Regions from separate parts of the Vibrio kanaloae genome, predicted to be linked through region 2. Evidence: riboswitches for the same ligand, from Rfam matches in the RefSeq annotation. Region 2 holds a riboswitch; each other region holds the start of a gene.
What was found. Region 2 has a riboswitch for thiamine pyrophosphate ahead of thiC (phosphomethylpyrimidine synthase ThiC). Riboswitches for the same ligand answer to the same signal wherever they lie in the genome.
Positions count from the first base shown of each region.

Region 1: it holds a riboswitch for thiamine pyrophosphate, as region 2 does, so the genes downstream of both, thiD (bifunctional hydroxymethylpyrimidine kinase/phosphomethylpyrimidine kinase) here and thiC (phosphomethylpyrimidine synthase ThiC) in region 2, are expected to answer to the same signal.
Region 3: it holds a riboswitch for thiamine pyrophosphate, as region 2 does, so the genes downstream of both, thiB (thiamine ABC transporter substrate binding subunit) here and thiC (phosphomethylpyrimidine synthase ThiC) in region 2, are expected to answer to the same signal.

Region 1 is NZ_AP025498.1:839,050-845,986, forward strand. It holds gene OCV24_RS17910 (YdcF family protein) at 1-71, shown strand, start outside; gene OCV24_RS17915 (DUF2999 family protein) at 201-452, shown strand; gene OCV24_RS17920 (DUF4382 domain-containing protein) at 875-1,900, shown strand; gene OCV24_RS17925 (helix-turn-helix domain-containing protein) at 2,074-2,802, shown strand; gene OCV24_RS17930 (DMT family transporter) at 2,888-3,805, shown strand; TPP riboswitch at 3,903-4,014, shown strand; gene thiD (bifunctional hydroxymethylpyrimidine kinase/phosphomethylpyrimidine kinase) at 4,111-5,004, shown strand; gene OCV24_RS17940 (ABC transporter ATP-binding protein) at 4,994-5,752, shown strand; partial or broken gene OCV24_RS17945 (ABC transporter permease) at 5,871-6,605, shown strand; gene OCV24_RS17950 (ABC transporter substrate-binding protein) at 6,652-6,937, shown strand, end outside.
Region 2 is NZ_AP025497.1:32,075-39,011, reverse strand. It holds gene OCV24_RS00175 (thiazole synthase) at 1-60, opposite strand, end outside; gene thiS (sulfur carrier protein ThiS) at 63-272, opposite strand; gene OCV24_RS00165 (HesA/MoeB/ThiF family protein) at 269-1,051, opposite strand; gene OCV24_RS00160 (thiamine phosphate synthase) at 1,041-2,333, opposite strand; gene thiC (phosphomethylpyrimidine synthase ThiC) at 2,333-4,282, opposite strand; TPP riboswitch at 4,413-4,511, opposite strand; gene crcB (fluoride efflux transporter CrcB) at 4,574-4,957, opposite strand; gene OCV24_RS00145 (multicopper oxidase family protein) at 5,058-6,440, opposite strand; one part of gene OCV24_RS00140 (IS630 family transposase) at 6,544-6,937, opposite strand, start outside.
Region 3 is NZ_AP025497.1:369,496-376,432, forward strand. It holds gene fbp (class 1 fructose-bisphosphatase) at 1-318, opposite strand, end outside; gene mpl (UDP-N-acetylmuramate:L-alanyl-gamma-D-glutamyl-meso-diaminopimelate ligase) at 588-1,946, shown strand; gene OCV24_RS01760 (flavin prenyltransferase UbiX) at 1,984-2,607, shown strand; TPP riboswitch at 2,651-2,770, shown strand; gene thiB (thiamine ABC transporter substrate binding subunit) at 2,824-3,816, shown strand; gene thiP (thiamine/thiamine pyrophosphate ABC transporter permease ThiP) at 3,929-5,542, shown strand; gene thiQ (thiamine ABC transporter ATP-binding protein) at 5,542-6,246, shown strand; gene yjgA (ribosome biogenesis factor YjgA) at 6,356-6,880, opposite strand.

The DNA of each region.
Region 1 (6,937 bases), on a different replicon from region 2:
GTATATACCGTGATGCTCTAAGAACTTATGGCATGTGGAGCTACCGTTCTTACCCACTGGAATCTCGTTAAGCCAAGCATTGTTTGCGTTTGGGAAAAGTGCGGTTCGCGTTAAACCAAAGCGTCACTTGTTAGTACAATCGAGCACAGCTAGATGATATGCTGTGCTCCTATTTAATTTAGTGTTTCAAAGGCAAAAAAATGAACCCGATTTTAGCAATGTTGAAAGAGAACAATATTAGCGACGAGCAGATCAGTGAGCTATTCAAAACGCTGACAGAGAACCCTCTTGCAGCAATGGCGACAATCAGCCAACTTGGTTTACCACAAGATAAGCTTCAAATGCTGATGGGTCAGGTAATGCAAAACCCTGCGCTAATCAAAGAAGCAGTTGAAGAGCTTGGCCTAGATTTTTCTAAGGTTGAAGCGGCTAAAGAGCAACTTCAAAAATAAGTGAGTTTGATTGAGCTGATATCGTCTTAGCTTAATCCACATTCAATAAAAAGGTCGTTTAAGTTCAGCAACAGGCTGTTTTAACGGCCTTTTTTGATCTTGGGGGCGATTATTAACTTCGATCAAGTTGCTTTCAATCCCAGCCTCCCATTTTCTACTCAACGACTATTTGAACATAATTGACAGTACTCTTGCCAAATATGCATTGCTACTGACAAATTGCTTACTAGACTTAATTAATCTGTGTGCGACCTGATATGTGCACCTTGATGAACAGAGTTTTTGGATGAAGAAAGCCCTCAATAATAGGGCTAACCGATTTTGGCCATAAGCGCGGTTTATCTATGAGTCACATTAAGGAAATGAATAAGAGGGCAACAAACTAAGCCCTTTATTGAGCAGTGATTTATAGGAAGCTAGTTATGAAGTATTTAAAAGAAACCGCTTTAGTGAGCCTTGTGTTGGCAGGGCTTGTTGGTTGTGGTGGTGATTCAGGTTCATCAAGCAGCACGACTCCCATTACCTTGAGCGTGAGTGATGCGCCCATTGATGATGTTAAAGACGTCACTGTGACATTCAGTAAGGTCGCTTTACTTCCTCAAGGGGGAGGTTCGCCTCTGATTTATGATGTGTATAAAATGGACGAAAACGGCGACTACGTTGATGAAAATGGCGATCCATTGCCAGATGGTGAGGACCCTATTCCTTTAAGTGTGAATTTGTTGGATTACCAAGGCAGCGATGCGCTTCCTTTGATTGAAAATGAGGTCATTCCGGTAGGCAGCTATAAGTTGTGTGTGTTTGCGAATGATGGCGATCATCCAACAGATCCATCTTACGTGGTAGAAAATGATGATACGAATCATGAGTTAACGGTGAAAGGTGAAGGTGCGTGTCCGCAAGGTGTGGGTAAAGAAGATAACGCTGGCGTACTTTACTTTAATAACTCATTTAATGTGAACCAACAAAGCAACGATTTTGTTGTCGAGTTCGACCTTCGACGTGGCCTAAAGAACAGTTCGACTTTCCCTGATTACACCATTCAAAGAACGTCTGTAAGCCTTATCAATACGGTTGAGACAGGAAACATTGAAGGCACTGTTGAACTTTCTACTTATGACACTTGTAACGGTGGTGATAATACCTTTGTTCAGGCAGTCTACTTGTATGAAGGTAATGTTGAACAAGCTGACATGGCTCCGATTGGCGGCAGTGATGAAGTGAAACCGATTACTTCAGCATCAGTGACAATCAATCAAGCACAGACCAACTATGAGTTTTCCCTTGGTTTCATCGACCCAGGTACTTACTCATTGGGTTATACCTGTACTGCGCAGTTCGACAGTGATGAAGACAATGCAGATCCGGTTGCTGATGGTTTTGAAATCTATGATGTTCAAAATAGTGTTCAGGTATTGGTTGGTCAAGACAGCCAAGTGTCATTCTAACCTATATGTGAATTATGCTTTTTAATCAAAACGGCCTCTCATTTGGAGGCCGTTTTTGATCATGTCACCTAGCTAGCATGAATTTGATGCGCATTGAGTGTGACTCTAGGGAAGTGATAATGTAACTTTGTATCTCTTACTATAACCTAGCGAAATGTACTCTGGCGTTGATTATGAAATCTAGCTTAAGCATTCGATCTTATACCAAGCAATTTAATACTCATGCTCATGATGACCATCACCAACTGGTATTGCCAATCCAAGGCAGTATCAATATCGAGATGGTGGGGTATATCGGCAAAGTGGCCGTGGGAGAATGTGTGGTGATTCCGGTAACCACAGCGCATGCGTTTAAGGCGGATGAAGCAGCGCGGTTTATTGTCGCGGATATGGCGGAGTTGCCGCAGCACTTGTTGGAGCATGAGCTCTCGGTTTTCACGATAACACCACCTTTGATGAGCTTTCTGCTGTTTGTTGAGAAGCAGCTGGAGTATCAGGTCGATAGTGGTATTGAGTCATCAATCTTGGATGTGTTTTCACTGCTGTTAGAGCTACAACAAGTGAGCAAGAGCATTGACCCTCGAATCCGTGCGGTACAAAGGTTGATTGCGGATAACTACACGCAGCCGTTATCCATTTCACAACTTGCTGAAACGGCCTGTTTGAGCCCCACTCAGTTTAAGAAACGATTTAAAGAGTGCCTTGGTATCAGTGCGCTTAAATACATCACTCGATATCGCATGGAGAAAGCCCAAGCCTTGTTAACCCACACCGATTTACCGGTTCAATTGATCGCTGAAAATGTGGGGTATAGTGATGTTTCTGCTTTCAGTCGCCGTTTCTCTCAGCACTTTGGAATGTCCCCAAGGGCGTTTCTAGGCTCAATAAAAGAGAGTCTTTAGAAACAACAATAGCGTCCTTTCAGCAAATTAACTTTTATCAATCTTCACTATTATCTATTTCAGAAATGAAAATTGGGTAATAGAAATGAATCTTGCCATCAATCGCGTTAACGAATTCCAAACGGGCACTTTAGCCATCTTGTTTGCTTCTATTTTATGGGGCACGACAGGCACTGCCGCAAGTTTTGCACCTGATCTAAGCCCATTAGCGATTGGTGCTTTCTCTATGGGCGTCGGTGGTCTATTGCAAGCGGGTTTGGCGTATCGAAAAATCCTATTCGCTTTCGACAAACTTTTGCAGAACAAGAAGTTGTTGGCTGTGAGCGCTTTGGCTTTGGCGGTCTACCCTTTAGCTTTCTATTCTTCAATGAAATTATCAGGTGTAGCGATTGGTACAGTCGTTTCGATTGCGACCGCACCCTTCTTTTCTGCATTGTTAGAGTGTCTGATTAGCAAAAAAAATAACATCAACAAACGTTGGCTCACTAGCTTTGCGATTGGTGTGGTGGGTATTGGGCTGTTGGTGTTTTCAGAATCTTCATCGGCGAATGAATCCGGTGATGATCTCAAGCTGTTGGGTATTACTTTAGGTCTACTCGCAGGGTTGTGTTACGCCATTTATTCTTGGGCGACAAAAGCACTGATAGACAAGGACATTAAGTCTCAAGCGGCGATGGGCAGTATTTTTGGCCTTGGTGCGATGCTGTTGCTGCCAACGCTCTGGTTTACTGGTGAGAACCTGTTTTCCTCGCAGACTAACGTGTTAGTCATCAGTTATCTGACGTTAATCCCACAATGCTTGGGCTATGTAGCATTCAGTTTTGGTTTACGCCATGTGACCGCGAGCAGTGCCAACCTGCTGACTCTGTTTGAACCGGTGGTTGCAGCGGTGCTTGCCGTCTGCGTTGTCGGTGAGCTGATTCCCTTTACAGGCTGGCTAGGTATGTCTCTGATTGTGCTGTGCTTGTTTATGCAGTCGAAGCCATCTAAAGGAACGTTATAAGTATTTTTTTATTGAGCCTAATTGAAATTTATTTATGTGTAATTCTTATAATTGAATAAAAGGAGTATCTCAGTTGCAAGAGTGCTGTTACTATCGCTATCAATAGTCGGGGGGCATATACCTTAATTGGTGTTTGCTGAGATCGTTATTCGAGACCCGTTGAACCTGATTCAGTTAACACTGGCGTAGGGAACTATAAGCACTCGATCTACGTCTGCACCCATGAACGCTTTCATGAGTTTAATGCGGCATTTCCTACGGTTAGTGTTGGTTCTCCTACGTCTTGCAAGATAGTAGGAGCGACAATGACACACAGTTCTATTCCACCAACCTTAACTCCAAGACCCTCAACTTGTCAGATCTCTATTGACAGTTCGATTCGATCAAACACTCCAATTGTTTTAACCATCGCGGGCTCTGACAGTGGTGGCGGCGCAGGTATTCAGGCAGACATCAAAGCCATGTCTGCAACCGGTAGTTTTGCTTGTTCTGTGATTACCGCTATTACTTCCCAGAACACTCAAGGCGTTTCTGCCATTTTTCCTATCCCGCTCGACCACGTAACAAGCCAATTAGATGCGGTTTTCACTGATCTGAATATAGTGGCGGTAAAAGTTGGTATGTTGGCTGATTCGCAAATCATCAAAATTGTCGCGGATAAAATTAAACAGTACCAACCCAAGTACCTCGTCATTGACCCTGTAATGGTGGCAACCAGCGGTGACTTGCTGTTAGAAACCTCTGCCATTAGTACATTAAAGCAAGAGCTGATTCCGCTAGCAGACATCATTACGCCTAACTTGCCGGAAGGCGCGGCACTGACGGGGAAAGCTGTGCCTGAAAGCGAAGCGGAAATGAAGGGAATGATTGAAGACCTACGCACACTGGGTGCTAAAGCCGTTCTTCTCAAAGGCGGCCACTTAGAGAAAGATGAAAACAGTAACGATCTACTGATTCTGACGACGACGTCTGCCTTGATTAGCGCGAAGCGTTTCCCGACTAAAAATACCCACGGCACGGGCTGTACGCTTTCATCTGCTATTGCTTCTTTCTTGGCCCAAGGCAACACGCTGCCAGAGGCTGTCGACCTAGGTAAGCAATACATTTCTCGCGCGATTGCTCATGCTGATGAGTTGCAAGTCGGCCAAGGCCATGGCCCGGTAAACCACTTCTTCGCTGGACACGGCAATGTCCGTTAATACGGTTGGTGTTCAGCTCAGCAATGCCTCCTTACGTTATAACGACAGTGAACACGCGACCTTATCGGGAATGTCGCTTAGCTTAAACGCAGGTAAGTGGACGGTATTATTGGGTAGAAGTGGCTGCGGGAAAACCACGGTATTGCGTTATCTGGCAGGCTTGTTGGACGATAAGGTGGAGTGGCAGGGCACATTGGTAACCTCTGATGAACTGCCTTTAACGGATCGCATCGCTTACATGGCGCAGCAGGACTTGTTACTGCCGTGGTTGTCGGTTATCGACAATGTATGCCTGAGTCATCGCTTTCAAAATCAAGTTTCTGATAAAGCACAGCAAACCAATCAAGCACTAGAGTTGTTAGCTGCGGTTGGTTTGGCTGATCACGCGTCTACTATGCCGGATCAGTTGTCTGGTGGTATGCGCCAGCGTGTTGCCTTGGCTCGCACCTTAATGCAAGACAAACCTGTTGTGCTGATGGACGAACCTTTCTCTGCGCTGGATGCGGTAACAAGACACAAGTTACAGACCTTAGCGTGTGAACTGTTAAGAGATAAAACCGTTGTGTTGATCACCCATGATCCACAAGAGGCGGTGCGATTGGCGGATAACTTGTATGTGTTGCAAGGTACACCTGCGAGCGCCCAGTCATTATCTGTGCCTAATACAGCGACACCAAGGGTGTTAGACGGTAAATGTGCTGAGTTACAACAAGCGATCTTAGAGCAGTTGGAGCGTGACTATGAATGATCTAACGCGAAGTGAAGCTGTGGCTAGCTCAAAGATAGAGAACGTAGCAGTGCAAAGCTCAGGGGTAGAAAGTTCAACCGAGACACAAACCAAACTTGCTCGCCCTCGACAGATGAGTCCCGTTATGCGGTTACTTATCAGCAGTGCTGTGATTCTTGGTTTATGGCAAATGGTGGTGGTTATCTTCGAGATGCCGAGCTTTATTCTGCCAGCGCCCGCAGAAGTCTCTATTAAGCTAATCGAACGTTACGATGTGTTACTCAAGCACACTTGGGTGACAGCACAAGAGATTTTACTTGGGTTACTACTGGGTTTGTCGATGGGGTTATTCTTCGCTCTGCAGATGTTGATGTTTGATCCGTTGAAACGTTGGCTATTGCCTATCTTAATTGCTAGCCAGGCCATTCCTGTATTTGCTATCGCGCCAGTATTGATGCTGTGGCTGGGTTATGGCATCGCTTCAAAAGTAGTCATGGCGGCAATCATTATCTTCTTCCCCGTGACGACATGTTGCTATGACGGCCTGCGTAATACACCGACAGGCTATCTCGATCTTGCCAAGACGATGGGTGCATCGAAATGGCAACTGCTCCGCCATATCCAACTGCCTGCTGCATTGCCAACCTTAGCATCTGGCATTCGTGTGGCTGTGGTGATTGCGCCAATTGGTGCAGTCGTTGGGGAGTGGGTGGGTTCGAGTGAGGGGCTGGGTTACCTAATGCTACAGGCCAACGCACGCATGATCATAGATGAGATGTTTGCGGCCTTGTTCATCTTGGCGGTGCTGTCTATCTCGCTCTACTTCGTTACAGATAAATTACTCAAAAAAGCTATCCCTTGGGAAAACCAATGATGGCTTCGCTCAACATAAGAATAATATTCAAAAGGAAAGGTTAACCGTGAAAAATACAAAATTGATAGGTGCAGTGGCACTGCTTGCTTCGCTAGTTTCAGGTCATGCTTTAGCGGACTCTGAACAAAAGAAACTGACACTGATGTTGGATTGGTTTGTGAACCCGAACCACGGCCCAATTGTTATTGCCCAAGAGCGTGGTTACTTTGCTGACCAAGGTTTAGAGGTTGAAATCCAAGAGCCAGCCGACCCAAGCACACCAGCAAAACTGGTCGCGGCAGGTAAGGTCGATTTAGCCGTAACTTACCAACCAAGTTTAACCATGGATGTGG
Region 2 (6,937 bases):
GAACTTGCCGGTTCCAGTGAAGAGTCGTGATTGAAACGTTTTATCTGCGATGGTTAACATGGTTAGCCCCCTGCAATCGCTTGGAAAAGAGAGATGGAATCGCCTTCGTTGACGATGGTTTGTTGCCATTGGCTACGCGGTACAACCGCATTATTGATAGCAAATACACAGCCCAAATCAGGTAGCGATAGTGCTTGGATGATGTCTGAGAGAGACGATGATTGCGCGACCTGCTCTGGTTGCTCGTTTATAGAAATAGTTATGTTACTCATTGTGCTTCTTCTTCTAAGTGTTGGGTCGCCGATGTATTGCAAACTGGACATTCGCTATCTTGAGTGACCATCAGGCTTTGCCAGTTCATGCTCTGGCCATCGAACAACTTAAGCTGATGTGTTGCGACTTTAAACTCGCCACTGCTAACACGCTGAATCGCAGCAAGAGCTTGGAGGTTGCCTATCGTGCCGACCACTGGGCCAATTATGCCGCTATCACTACAGCGCGTTGTTTGTGGATGATGATCAAACGGAAACAGGCAGTGGTAACACCCTTTCTGGTTCTGATAATCAAAGACAATAAATTGACCTTTCCAACCGATTGCAGAACCTGATATCAAAGGTGAATTAGCTTTGAAACATGCTTGGTTAACCTGTTGGCGTGAAACGAAGTTGTCAGTGCAATCCAACACGAGATCAGCCAACATCACTTCTAATTCAAGCTGGCTTTCACTCATTCGTTGATTGATGGCTCTTACTTGGCTGCGGCCATTGAGATCATTCAGTTGTTGTTTAAGAGCTTCGACCTTAGGTGAACCTAATTGGCTTTCCTTAAACGCTACCTGCCTCTGCAAGTTAGACGAATCCACACAATCATCATCGACCAATACGATCCTTCCGACACCAGAAGCTGCGAGATAGAGAGCAGCAGCATTACCCAAACCACCACAACCAATCACCAACACGTGGCTGTTTAACAGATTTCGTTGCCCTTGCTCACCAACCTCAGGTAATGCAATTTGTCGTTGGTAACGAATAAACTCAAAGTCACTCAACATAGCTAGGCTCCCGCATAACCTCTTTATTAGTCGTTGAAGAGTTAGAGATCATCAGCTTATCGAAAAACTCGATCACTTGTTTTGGGTCTTCTGCTAATGTAATCGCACGTACAACCGCCAAACTCGAGACACCACAACCCCAAACCTGCGCAGCTGTCGATTGGTCAATACCGCCAATAGCCACCGTCGGATAACCAACAAGCTTTTCTGTGTATGGGATGGTATCAATTAGCTGTTGGTACAAAGACAAACGCACCAAGCCTTGAGGCTTGGATGGCATCTGTTTCGTCGTGGTCGGAAATATATGGCCTAGTGCAATGTAGCTTGGATTGATTTGGACGATGCGTAACAACTCATAATAACCATGAGTCGATAGACCGATCTTAATACCCGCTAGGCTAAGTTGGGAAAGGTTTGATTCTTCAATATCCTCTTGCCCCAGGTGCACACCAAAAGCACCATACTTGAGTGCAAGCTGCCAGTAATCGTTAATAAAAACCTGAGCGTTATGTTCTCGACCAAGTTCGATCGATCGTGCGACTTGTTGCTCTAAGTCGGCTTGCTGCAGGTTCTTAATACGCAGTTGGATTGTGTTGATTCCAAGCTTAAGCAATCTTTCTATCCACTCAGCATCATCAACTACCGGGTATAAGCCGAGGCTATTTTTGCTCAACTCAGGGAAAGAAAGTGATGTCCCTTGGTTAGCCCAACCAACACTGATATCCAGTCGTTCGTCTTCTAGAACAGGGATAGGAAAATTTTGATAATGTGCTGGCCATGTTCCACGTGAAACATTCGACGCTGCGCGAGCTAAAACCAGTGCGTCTTCCAATGGAAATTCCAGCGCCAACAAAGTAAGTAACCAAGCAAAGTGGCTACGACTATCTAACTCTTGATGAGCTGTACTTTCACTCTTGATAACACGATTAGCACCTAAGTGTGACCAGATATCCAGTACAGCTGAATCATCTGAGACACCGATATAAATGGTATTCGGAGTTTGTGTAAAGGCATCACAAACGTCAACTAGCGAAACTGAATTGCTGTAATCAATAATATGGTTCAGTTGCGCTAACTTGCACTCCGCCAATAAATCAACATCATGAACAAAGCCAATAGATAACACTTGTTGAGCATCAACGATAGAGAAGTATTGAGTCGGGCTTACACCCAACTCAACTGCATCGGTTGCCAAGCCTTGTCGCTTAGCAACCAATAGACAGTTTTGAACCTCCCCCGTTAACTCGATGTATTGAGATGGGATGAGAATCTTCACTGTCATTATTCCTCTAATTGAGCTTCTTTTGCACTTACTGCAGGGTGATAAAGTTCAGAGCCAGTATCACGGAACTCTTTTGATTTCTGACGCATCCCTTCCAACGGGTTATCCAACATCTTGATCTCGATAGCCTGATCAGCAGCCACTTGTTCGGTGTCTTTCGCGTACTCTCGAACTTCTTGAGAAATCTTCATCGAGCAAAACTTAGGACCACACATAGAGCAAAAGTGAGCAACCTTGCCCGACTCTTGTGGCAGGGTTTCATCATGGAAAGAACGCGCAGTTTCCGGATCTAAAGCTAGATTAAATTGGTCTTCCCAACGGAATTCAAAACGTGCTTTAGATAATGCATTATCTCGGATTTGTGCACCCGGATGTCCTTTAGCCAAGTCTGCAGCATGTGCTGCCAGCTTGTAAGTAATCAAGCCAGTCTTAACATCTTCTTTATTGGGTAAGCCTAGGTGCTCTTTAGGGGTTACATAACAAAGCATCGCGCAACCGTACCAACCAATCATGGCCGCGCCAATACCAGAGGTAATATGGTCGTAACCAGGGGCAATATCTGTCGTCAGCGGGCCTAACGTATAGAAAGGCGCTTCATGGCAATGCTCTAACTGCTCATCCATATTCTCTTTGATTAAGTGCATTGGCACATGTCCAGGGCCTTCAATGATCACCTGAACGTCGTATTCCCAAGCAACTTTAGTCAACTCACCTAGAGTTCGTAACTCCGAGAATTGAGCTTCATCATTGGCATCAGCAATCGAACCCGGACGTAGACCGTCACCCAACGACAGAGCGACATCGTACTTCGCACAGATCTCACAGATCTCACGGAAGTGGGTATAAAGGAAGCTTTCTTGGTGATGAGCAAGACACCATTTCGCGATGATAGAACCGCCACGAGAGACAATGCCAGTCACACGTTTAGCCGTCATAGGCACGTAGCGAAGCAGTAAACCTGCGTGAATAGTGAAGTAATCAACGCCCTGCTCTGCTTGCTCAATCAAGGTGTCACGCATGACTTCCCAATTAAGGTCTTCGGCTACACCATTCACTTTTTCAAGCGCTTGATACATAGGAACCGTACCAATCGGCACAGGGCTATTGCGAAGAATCCATTCACGAGTCTCGTGGATATTACGGCCAGTAGAAAGGTCCATTACGGTATCGCCGCCCCAGCGAGTCGACCATACTAGCTTCTCAACTTCTTCTTCAATCGAAGAGCTTACAGAAGAGTTACCGATATTGGCGTTCACTTTCACTAAGAAGTTTCGACCAATAATCATTGGTTCTGATTCTGGGTGGTTGATGTTTGAAGGGATAATAGCTCGACCTTCAGCAACCTCTTTACGCACGAACTCAGGGGTAATTTCTTTCGGTAGGTTTGCGCCAAAGTTATGGCCAGGGTGTTGGTGGTTCAGCTGCTCATCAGCAAACTTCTGACGTCCCATGTTCTCACGTATCGCAATGTACTCCATCTCAGGAGTGATTATACCCTGACGAGCATAATGCAGTTGAGTCACACATTGATCGCCAGTCGCGCGACGAATTCTAGGCAGATTACCGTAACGAAGGTCGTCTAGGGTTTCATCTTCTAAACGTTCTTTGGTGTAAACAGAGCTTACATCATCGAGCAGTTCCGTATCGCCACGCTCTTCAATCCATTGCTCTCGCAACTTAGGAAGGCCGCTGTAAAGGTCTATTTCATGTGTAGGATCGGTATAAACACCTGAGGTATCGTAGACATGAATAGGCTCGTTAGGCTCGAATACGGGCTCTTTTTTGCTACCACCAACCAGGCTATCAGCGAGTGATATTTCTCGTACAGGGACTTGAAGGTCCTCTCGAGATCCTTGAATGTAAGCCTTTTTCGAATTTGGGTAAGGTTGTACGGATAAAGAATCAATGAAATTCTTCGCTTCCAGTCTTGCTTGTTTACGACTCGACATAGCATTTTTCCTTGGCTTTTAGCCATTATTTATAGGGATAAAAAATGCTTGACGGATTAGATGCTACAAGAGGGATCACGGTAAGAAATACAGTTGTGATCTGGAGATAGATCTCTAGAAGGTTTCTAGTTAGATATCTACTCTTGTTCCCTTCGCAGGTATTAGCCTGATCAGGTTCAACGGATCCCGAGTTAACGGTCTCAGCCATATGGCACTCCGACAAGTATGATCGAGTATATAAAAACGGCTTAGATAAACCAAGCCGAGTTGTTAACAAATCGTAAGAAAACTTTAAGACTTTATCAAAAGTTGGAAGCCGATCCATGCTGCTGAGATACTGAGAACCACATTGAGCAGTACATTGATCCCCATCTTAAAAAATGCACCCTGCTGCATAAGAAGCACGTTATCCATCGAAAATGTAGAAAACGTCGTCAGTGCACCTAGGAAACCTAGGCCGATAATCTGTCTCCATGGTTCCGTTGCGAGTATCTCATTTTCAAATGCCGCAATAAGTAATCCCATAATAAAGGAACCAATAACGTTAACGGTGAGCGTACCAAAAGGAAAACCACGCCCTAACATCACCGCACATAACTCTGAAATCAAATAACGTGAGCAAGCACCAAACGCCCCACCAATGGCAATAAAACCTAAAATAGATAACTGACCCATGACTCCTCCCAAACAGTATCCCCTACATTCTAACTTTACCGCCGATAAAAGCGAGGGTAGAAACTAAGAATGCATGCGCAAATATTAAACGTTACAGGAGTCACTTAACTTCAATATATCCCATTAAACCCGTTTTCATGTGTTCTATAACATGACAGTGATACATCCAGCGCCCAGGATTGTCTGCAACAAATGCGGCTTTAGCTCGGCCATTTTTTCCAAGTAACACTGTATCGGTATGGAAAGGCTCTTCAACTTTCTTCCCATCAAGTTCCAATACAGTGAATGTATGGCCGTGAATATGAATCGGGTGATGATATTGAGTGACGTTCTTAAGATCGAATATATAGGTTTTACCCAATTCTAAAGTCGCCAACGGTTCAGGAATATTATCTTTGCTCATCCCTTCCCATGCTCGTTTATTAGTTAGCCAAAACTTAGGCATAGATTTTCCATCTTTAGATACTGGAGAAACCGCCCCTTCCCATTCAAATAAAAAGTCTATTTCTTCTGCATTAGCAAGATCTAGGTTAGGTACTGGATTCAATGGTAATACTGGTAATGCTCGCTCTTGAGTAAATTCGGAACCTAAGACTTCAAATTGACACAAAGAAAATGGGAAACGCCCCTTCATCTGGAGAACGTTAACTCGGTCACCAGCTTTAGGTGCTATTAGCCCGAGATCAACACGCATACCTGGGCCTATTTTATGTTGAGTCAGCTTATAGGGTGTCTTTACAGGGTTGCCATCGATAGCAATGACCCATGCTTCAGCCCCTTCAATAGCAATTGGATAGGTAATCGTGTTATCAACATTAGCGATACGCAGCCTGGTCGTTGCATGTTGTTTTAACTGATATACAGGCTCATGTATTCCATTAACGCTACTCCACTCTCCTGGCGTGCCCATGCGAGCGCTGAGACGTGGGATCATTAGATCTTTCCATTGGCCTTTCTTATCGATATGCCAATGTTTAAGCATCAGTGCGTGCTCTTCATCAAACTGCACTGGGATGCTCTCCTCAACGATAATTAGACCAACCAAGCCCATACCAAGCTGTTTAACACTGTTCATATGTGGGTGATACCAAAACGTACCAGCATCTGGTGGCGTAAATTCATAAATGAAGGTTTCACCCGACATGATCGGTGACTGGCTCAAGAAAGGAACCCCGTCCATTTCGATTGGAATTCGCAGACCATGCCAGTGAATGGTCGTCGGCTCTGAAAGCTTATTCGTAAAACGAATTGTGACCTTTTCCCCCTGTCGACAGCGAATAGTCGGCGCTGGAATCTGCCCATTAAAGCCTAGAATATTAGTCTCAAACCCCGTCACAAGTCCAGCAGTTGAAGGTTCTGCCGTTAAGTCATAAACATACTTTCCTTGTTCATAAACCACCCGTTTCATAGAGCAAGCAGGCAGTACAGTGAGTGCAGATATAGCGAGAGATGATTGAATAAACTTACGACGGGAAATATCCATATTTGTTGCCTTTTAGTAATAACAACTAAAATGTAACAAAATATTGAGAATAATTCTCATAAAGAAGCATAGTTTGTACTGTTAGTTATACCAATTCCATTAATTAACTTACCAATCGAGTCCAATCTCTAAAGCAGAGGGATTGGACTCTTCGTTTATCTTCACAAAAACTGTTCCAAGCATTGCATACTGAGTTCACTATATCGTTATAGTTTTCAAAACACCTATTCGCTAACTTGTATTGTCGAAGCCATTGCCAAACTTGTTCTATCGGGTTTAATTCAGGTGAATATGGCGGGATATGGATTATCGTGATGTTCTTAAAATGATTGGCTAAATGTGTTTGATGCCAGCTCGCTTGATCCATAATAACCACGGAATGTTTACCTCTAGGGGTCGCCGTTGAGATTAATTCAAGATGCTTCGTCATTGCTTCCATGTTGCTTAACGGTGAAACAATAGCTTCAGCTTCGCCTGTATTGATACAAACGGCTCCA
Region 3 (6,937 bases), 340 kb from region 2:
TTTATTGAGCTCTTTATTGAAGGCTACCGCTTCGTCTTCTTCTTCACTTGCTACACCACAAACTTGGTCACGAGCTTCAAGAGCCGCTTTAAATTTATCGTTCGCGTAAAGGTCTAGCTTCTGTTGCTCTTCACCTTGAACGTTGTCTGTACCAACAGCGCCAGTAATGTCGACAAGACCTGCTTTGTTGATTTCTCGGTTAACAATTTTTGCAGCAAGGCGAATTGATGACAAAAGGGATGATAGATCACCACTTGCATGGGGGAAGTCACTTTGTTTTTCAACAATGAACTCACCAAGGGTGCGCATCTCAGACATGTTATTTCCTTAAACTTCTCTGAATATTAGGGGGGATTTGAGCACTGTAGAACTTGCCTCTTGTGTGGGCTTTATTCATCTAGACACTTACCTAAATTCTACGGCTTAGATCTTTTTAATGGTAATGAACTAAGCGACACAGATCTCACTTACTATGTCGACTTCATTTGTTTTGCATTGCTACTCGCTTTTAATTGCCACTTCATGATAATGAGTGCAGTAGTTTGATTTAGACATGGTTCATTTAGCCAAGCGTTTGGAAGCAATTTATGCATATTCATATCTTAGGAGTTTGTGGCACCTTCATGGGTGGTGCTGCAGTACTAGCTCGTCAATTAGGGCACAAGGTTACAGGTAGTGACGCGAATGTTTACCCTCCAATGAGTACTTTGTTGGAATCTCAAGGGATTGAAATTATTGAAGGGTTCGATCCTAGCCAGTTAGAGCCAAGGCCGGATCTCGTGGTGATCGGCAATGCAATGAGCCGTGGTAATCCGTGCGTTGAGTATGTCTTGAATAACAACCTTAGATACACATCAGGCCCACAGTGGTTGCAAGAGTTCTTACTGCATGACCGTTGGGTTCTGGCGGTATCAGGCACGCATGGCAAGACCACAACATCCAGCATGCTGGCTTGGATCTTGGAAGACTGTGGCTATGCGCCGGGCTTTTTAGTTGGCGGTGTGTTGGGTAACTTTGGTATCTCTGCTCGTCTTGGTGAAAGTATGTTCTTCGTGGTGGAAGCCGACGAATATGACAGTGCTTTTTTCGATAAACGATCTAAGTTCGTTCATTATCACCCAAGAACTTTAGTCATGAATAACTTAGAGTTCGATCATGCCGATATCTTCGATGATCTTGAAGCGATCAAGCGTCAGTTTCATCATTTAGTGCGTACAGTGCCAAGCAACGGCCGCATTTTTTCACCGAAGCAAGACATCGCGATCCAAGATGTTCTAGCTCGCGGTTGCTGGAGTGAGACGGAATCGAGTGGTGAACTCGGTGATTGGGATACCAAGAAGCGGGTTAAAGACGGCTCTAAATTTGAGGTGTACTTCCAAGGCGAATGTATTGGAACCGTCGACTGGGATTTGGTTGGTGATCATAACGTAAGTAATGCCTTGATGGCGATTGCGGCGGCAAGACATGTGGGTGTGACACCTGACCTTGCTTGTGAATCGCTAGCTACCTTTATTAATACTAAGCGTCGTTTGGAGTTTAAAGGCGAGGTCGCAGGTGTCTCTATTTATGATGATTTTGCTCATCATCCAACGGCAATTGAACTTACGCTCGGTGGTTTACGTAATAAGGTCGACACGAAAAAAATCATTGCCGTTCTAGAGCCTCGCTCTGCCACCATGAAGCGTGGTGTGCACAAAGAAACCTTGGCTGATTCGCTCAAACAGGCGGATTCTACCTACTTATTCCAACCGGATAACATTGATTGGTCAGTACAAGATGTTGCCGATGCGTGCCATCAACCCGCCCATGTAAGTGATGACATGGATGCATTCGTTGCTAGAATTGTCTCAGAGGCACAAGTGGGTGACCAAATCTTGGTAATGAGTAACGGTGGCTTTGGTGGTATTCATCAAAAGCTGTTGGATGGATTGGCACTCAAAGCTTAACTGATTCACGGCTTTATAATTTGAAGTAATTGAGAACATGACAAAACACGATAAAGCGATAACTCTTGCTTTCACTGGCGCATCTGGTGCGCCTTATGGACTGCGTTTACTTGAATGCCTTTTGGCGGCCGATTATCAGGTCTATTTGATGATATCGTCGGCAGCGCGAGTAGTCTTAGCGACCGAGCATGAACTTAAGTTACCTGCTGGACCGGAAGCGGCGAAACAAGCCTTGGTTAAGCATCTAGGCTGCGACCCAGAAAAGTTGATGGTGTGTGGCAAAGATGATTGGTTCTCACCGGTTGCATCTGGTTCTGCTGCGCCGAAGCAGATGGTGGTATGTCCATGTTCTGCGGGAAGTTTGGCGTCAATTGCTCATGGTTTATCGGATAACCTGATTGAACGAGCTGCAGATGTCGTCATGAAAGAGCGAGGCCAACTGTTGTTGGTGGTGCGTGAAACACCATTTTCGACTCTGCACCTAGAGAACATGCACAAACTCTCAACCATGGGCGTGACAATCATGCCTGCCGCTCCAGGTTTTTATCACCAACCTAAGTCGATTGAAGATCTGGTTGATTTTATGGTGGCGCGCATTTTGGATCATCTTGGTATTGATCAAGGTTTAGTGCCACGTTGGGGGTACGATCAACGTAATTAATCCAAACTTGATAGCTTATTGTTAAAGTTCGAATTACAATTCTGAACACTCATCGGGGAGCTGACCATTCAAATAATGAATGCGAGCTGAGATCAAGCAGGCGCTTGGGACCCGTAAACCTGAACCAGATAATGCTGGCGTAGGAATTGAGTTAGGAACAACCTCTACCGTTCTCCTCCCTCAAACCTGTGCCGCTCAGACCATGGAGAGCGTCCAGTGAAATTCACATTAACTACCCTTGCTGTTACTACAGCGATCTCTTTTTCTGCCTTTGCTGCAGATAACACTTTGACCGTATACACCTATGATTCTTTTGCAGCGGATTGGGGCCCTCGTCCTGCCGTAGAGAAAGCATTCGAAGAGAAGTGTGGCTGTGATGTGAATTTTGTCGCGCTAGAAGATGGTGTGTCGATTCTGAACCGCTTGCGTCTTGAAGGCGGCAACAGCAAAGCCGATATCTTGCTAGGTCTCGACAACAACCTGATGGCTGAAGCGAAAGCGACGGGATTATTGGCGGAACACAAGGTTGATACGTCATCAGTAACACTGCCTAATGGCTGGGATGACAAGACCTTTGTACCTTATGACTTTGGTTACTTTGCCTTTGTCTATAACACAGAGAAACTAGCAAACCCGCCTAAGAGCCTGAAAGAGTTGGTTGAGCAGCGTGATGATCTCAAGGTTATCTACCAAGATCCACGTACTTCAACACCTGGTCAAGGCATGATGCTATGGATGAAATCGGTTTACGGTGACGAAGCAACGACAGCTTGGAAGAAGCTGGCTCAAAAAACCGTGACGGTAACCAAAGGTTGGTCTGAAGCTTACTCTATGTTCCTAGAAGGTGAGTCTGACTTGGTTCTGTCTTACACTACGTCTCCGGCTTATCATATCATTGCAGAGAACGATTCTAAGTACGCAGCAGCGAGCTTTGAAGAAGGGCATTACACTCAAGTCGAAGTGGCCGCTAAGGTTAAAGGCAGCAACAACGAAAAGCTTGCTGATGAGTTTATGGCGTTTATCCTAAGTGATGAATTCCAATCGGCGATGCCGACAGGTAACTGGATGTACCCAGTAACGGGTGTCGAGCTACCAAAAGGCTTTGAGCAGTTAACAGTTCCACAGAAAGCACTGAGTTTTAGCTCTGAAGAGATCGCCGAGAAGCGTAAGCCTTGGATTCGTGAATGGCAGAGTGCGCTTACTTTTTAACTGACTATTTAAGAAAATGAGCTTTCTAACGTACTTTTAAAAACTAGCTTTCTGTATTTAAAGGTTCATTCGTTATGTTTGGAATGAACCATTTACGGTAAAAAATCAATTTATGATAAAGAAAACACCTAAGGTCGGGGTTTGGGTTGCGATACTCATTACCGCCTTCGTGGTTTCAGCAGTTGGGGCATTGCTTAGCAATGCCCCTTCTCTTGATATCAGCCAAGTATGGTCCGATCCTTACTATTGGCATGTAACGAAATTCAGTTTTTATCAGGCGACACTCTCAACTTTTCTGAGTGTTGGCTTTGCTATACCTATCGCTCACGCCCTGTGTCGTAGACAATTTTTTGGACGCGCTTTGTTGTTAAGGCTGTTCGCGTCGACCTTGGTTCTACCTGTGTTAGTTGGTGTCTTTGGCTTATTGGCGATTTACGGCAACAGTGGTTGGTTAGCTAAGTTTTTGGCAAACTTCGACATTGAGCTACCATTCTCGATTTATGGCTTGAATGGTATTTTGTTGGCGCACGTCTTCTTCAATTTACCTTATGCTAGTCGTTTGCTTTTACAAGCTTTAGATACTGTGCCTGCCGAGCAGCACAAGCTGTGTGCTCACTTGGGTATGAGTCATTGGAACAAATTCAGATGGGTTGAATGGCCACGTTTAAGGCAACAATTACCTCATGTGTGTGGCTTAGTCTTCATGCTGTGTTTTACCAGCTTTGCTACCGTGATGGCGCTAGGCGGTGGACCAAAATCAACCACTATCGAACTGGCCATCTATCAAGCGATTAAATTCGATTTTGACCTACAGGCTGGTGCGTTACTCGCGATATGGCAAATGCTGCTGTGTGGTGTATTAGCGGTGAGTATTCAGCGCCTGTCGAAACCTATTTCAGTGACGGCCAGTCAGTTGTCGGAAGAGAAATATTTGGTTAAGGACTGCTGGTGGTCAAAAGCTTGGGATAGCTTTTGGATCATAGTAGTCTCAATGCTGGTATTGCCGCCATTAGCCATGGTTATCGTCAGTGGTATTAACTCACAAGCACTGATTGTGCTCAGCAGCGAACCGTTTTGGGCTGCGTTAATGACCTCAGTTAAAGTTGCGTCCTTAGCAAGTGTTATTGCTGTCGGTATTGGTATTGCGATACTGCTGACCAGTCGTGCATGGCGTTTGCAGAATAAGAACTTTAGAGCCGATAAAATCGAGCTGATTGGTACCATTATCTTAGTGACACCAGGGTTAGTGATCAGTACGGGACTCTTCTTATTACTGCGTTCATTTACCGATGTATTTAGCTTAGCTTTCTTTATTGTGATTGCCGTGAATAGCTTAATGGCACTGCCTTATGTGATTAAAACCTTAGCCCAACCTATGTTGCATTTATCTCAACAGTATCAATACGTGTGTGCAAGCTTGGGAATGACAGGTTTCACTCGTTTTAGGCTGGTGGAGTGGCGCGCACTACGTAAACCAATGGCGCAAGCCTTTTCTATTAGCTTTATGCTGGCGATGGGGGACTTGAGTGCCATTGCCTTGTTTGGTAGCCAAGATTTTAGAACGCTGCCTTTGTATCTATTCCAATTGTTAGGCAGCTATCAAATGGAAGCTGCCGCGGTGGTTTCTGTGAGTTTACTGCTGCTGAGTGTGGGCAGTTTTAGCTTAATAGAATTTTTATTTACTCGAAGTTCAAAGCCCAATGCTAAAGAGTTAAGGAACCGATGATGTTAGTGATGAAAGAAGTGGATTACCACTATCACCAAGAGTTGTTTAGTTTTGATTTCCAAGCAGAACAGGGTGATATTGTTGCTTTGATGGGGCCAAGTGGTGCGGGTAAATCAACGCTACTCGCATTGGTTGCTGGGTTTATTGAGCCGACATCGGGTGAGATCTCGGTAGCAGGACAATCGCTGATTGGCAAAGAAGCGCATCAGCGTCCATTGGCGATGTTGTTCCAAGAACACAATCTATTTGCTCACCTCACGGTGCGTGAAAATATTGGCTTAGGCTTGCATCCGGGGTTAAAGCTTACTGCAACCCAAAAGCTCGATGTTGAGCAAGCCGCTGCACAGGTCGGTGTTGCAGAGTATTTAGATAGGCTGCCTGAACATTTATCTGGCGGCCAGCGTCAGCGTGTCGCACTGGCGCGTTGTTTTGTTCAACCACATGACATTTGGCTGCTTGATGAACCTTTTTCGGCGCTTGACCCTTTGCTTCGTGAGGAAATGCTTAACCTTGTTAGGCGATTAGCAGCAGAGCGAAGCATTACGGTGTTAATGGTGACTCACCATTTAGGGGATGCACGCAGTATTGCCAATAAGTTTGTATTTGTGGCATTAGGTAAAGTGTTGGTTGCAGACTCGATAGAGACACTGACGGCTGATCATCCACAGCAAGAGCTAAGCTCGTTTGTTAAAGCGGGTGAGTGACGATTCACCAATCTTGTTTAATATCTCTTGATATTGAGTACGTAGAAAGCAAAAAGACCTAGCATGCGCTAGGTCTTTTATTATCTTTATAAGTAAAGCGAGACGAGGATTAGTCGCCTAGCTTTAGCTCTTTTAAGATTTGAAAAATTTCACGAGAAGCTTTGGCTGGCTTGTTCGCTGATTTTTCTTTGTTAGCTTGGCGCGCTAGCTGACGAAGACGTTGACGGTCTGCTTCAGGGTACATCTCCATAACGTCTGAAATGGCAGTATCGCCTTCAGCTACAACACGGTCACGCAGTTGCTCAAGCTTATGTAGCTCAGCGGTTGCTTGTGAGTGCTTGTTACGTACTTTATCCAAAGCCGCTTGAATTGGCTCAGGATCGACACTACGCATTACTTTACCAATGTATTGAAGTTGACGACGCTTCGCTTCATTTTTAAAGCGTTGTGCATCTTTTATCGCTTGTGCCAAATCTTCAGACAGAGGAAACTTGTCTAATACAGAAGGCTTTAAACCAACAAGCTCTTCTCCCAGCTTTTGCAGGGCATCCATGTCGGTTTTCATTTCTGTCTTACTTACCCAGATGATTTCTTCTTCTGGTTCCCATGGGGCTTTTTGGTTTTTGCGAGCCATCTTTTCTGCCTATGTCACTATCTCAAACGAATATATTGCCTATTTTAGCAAGAATCT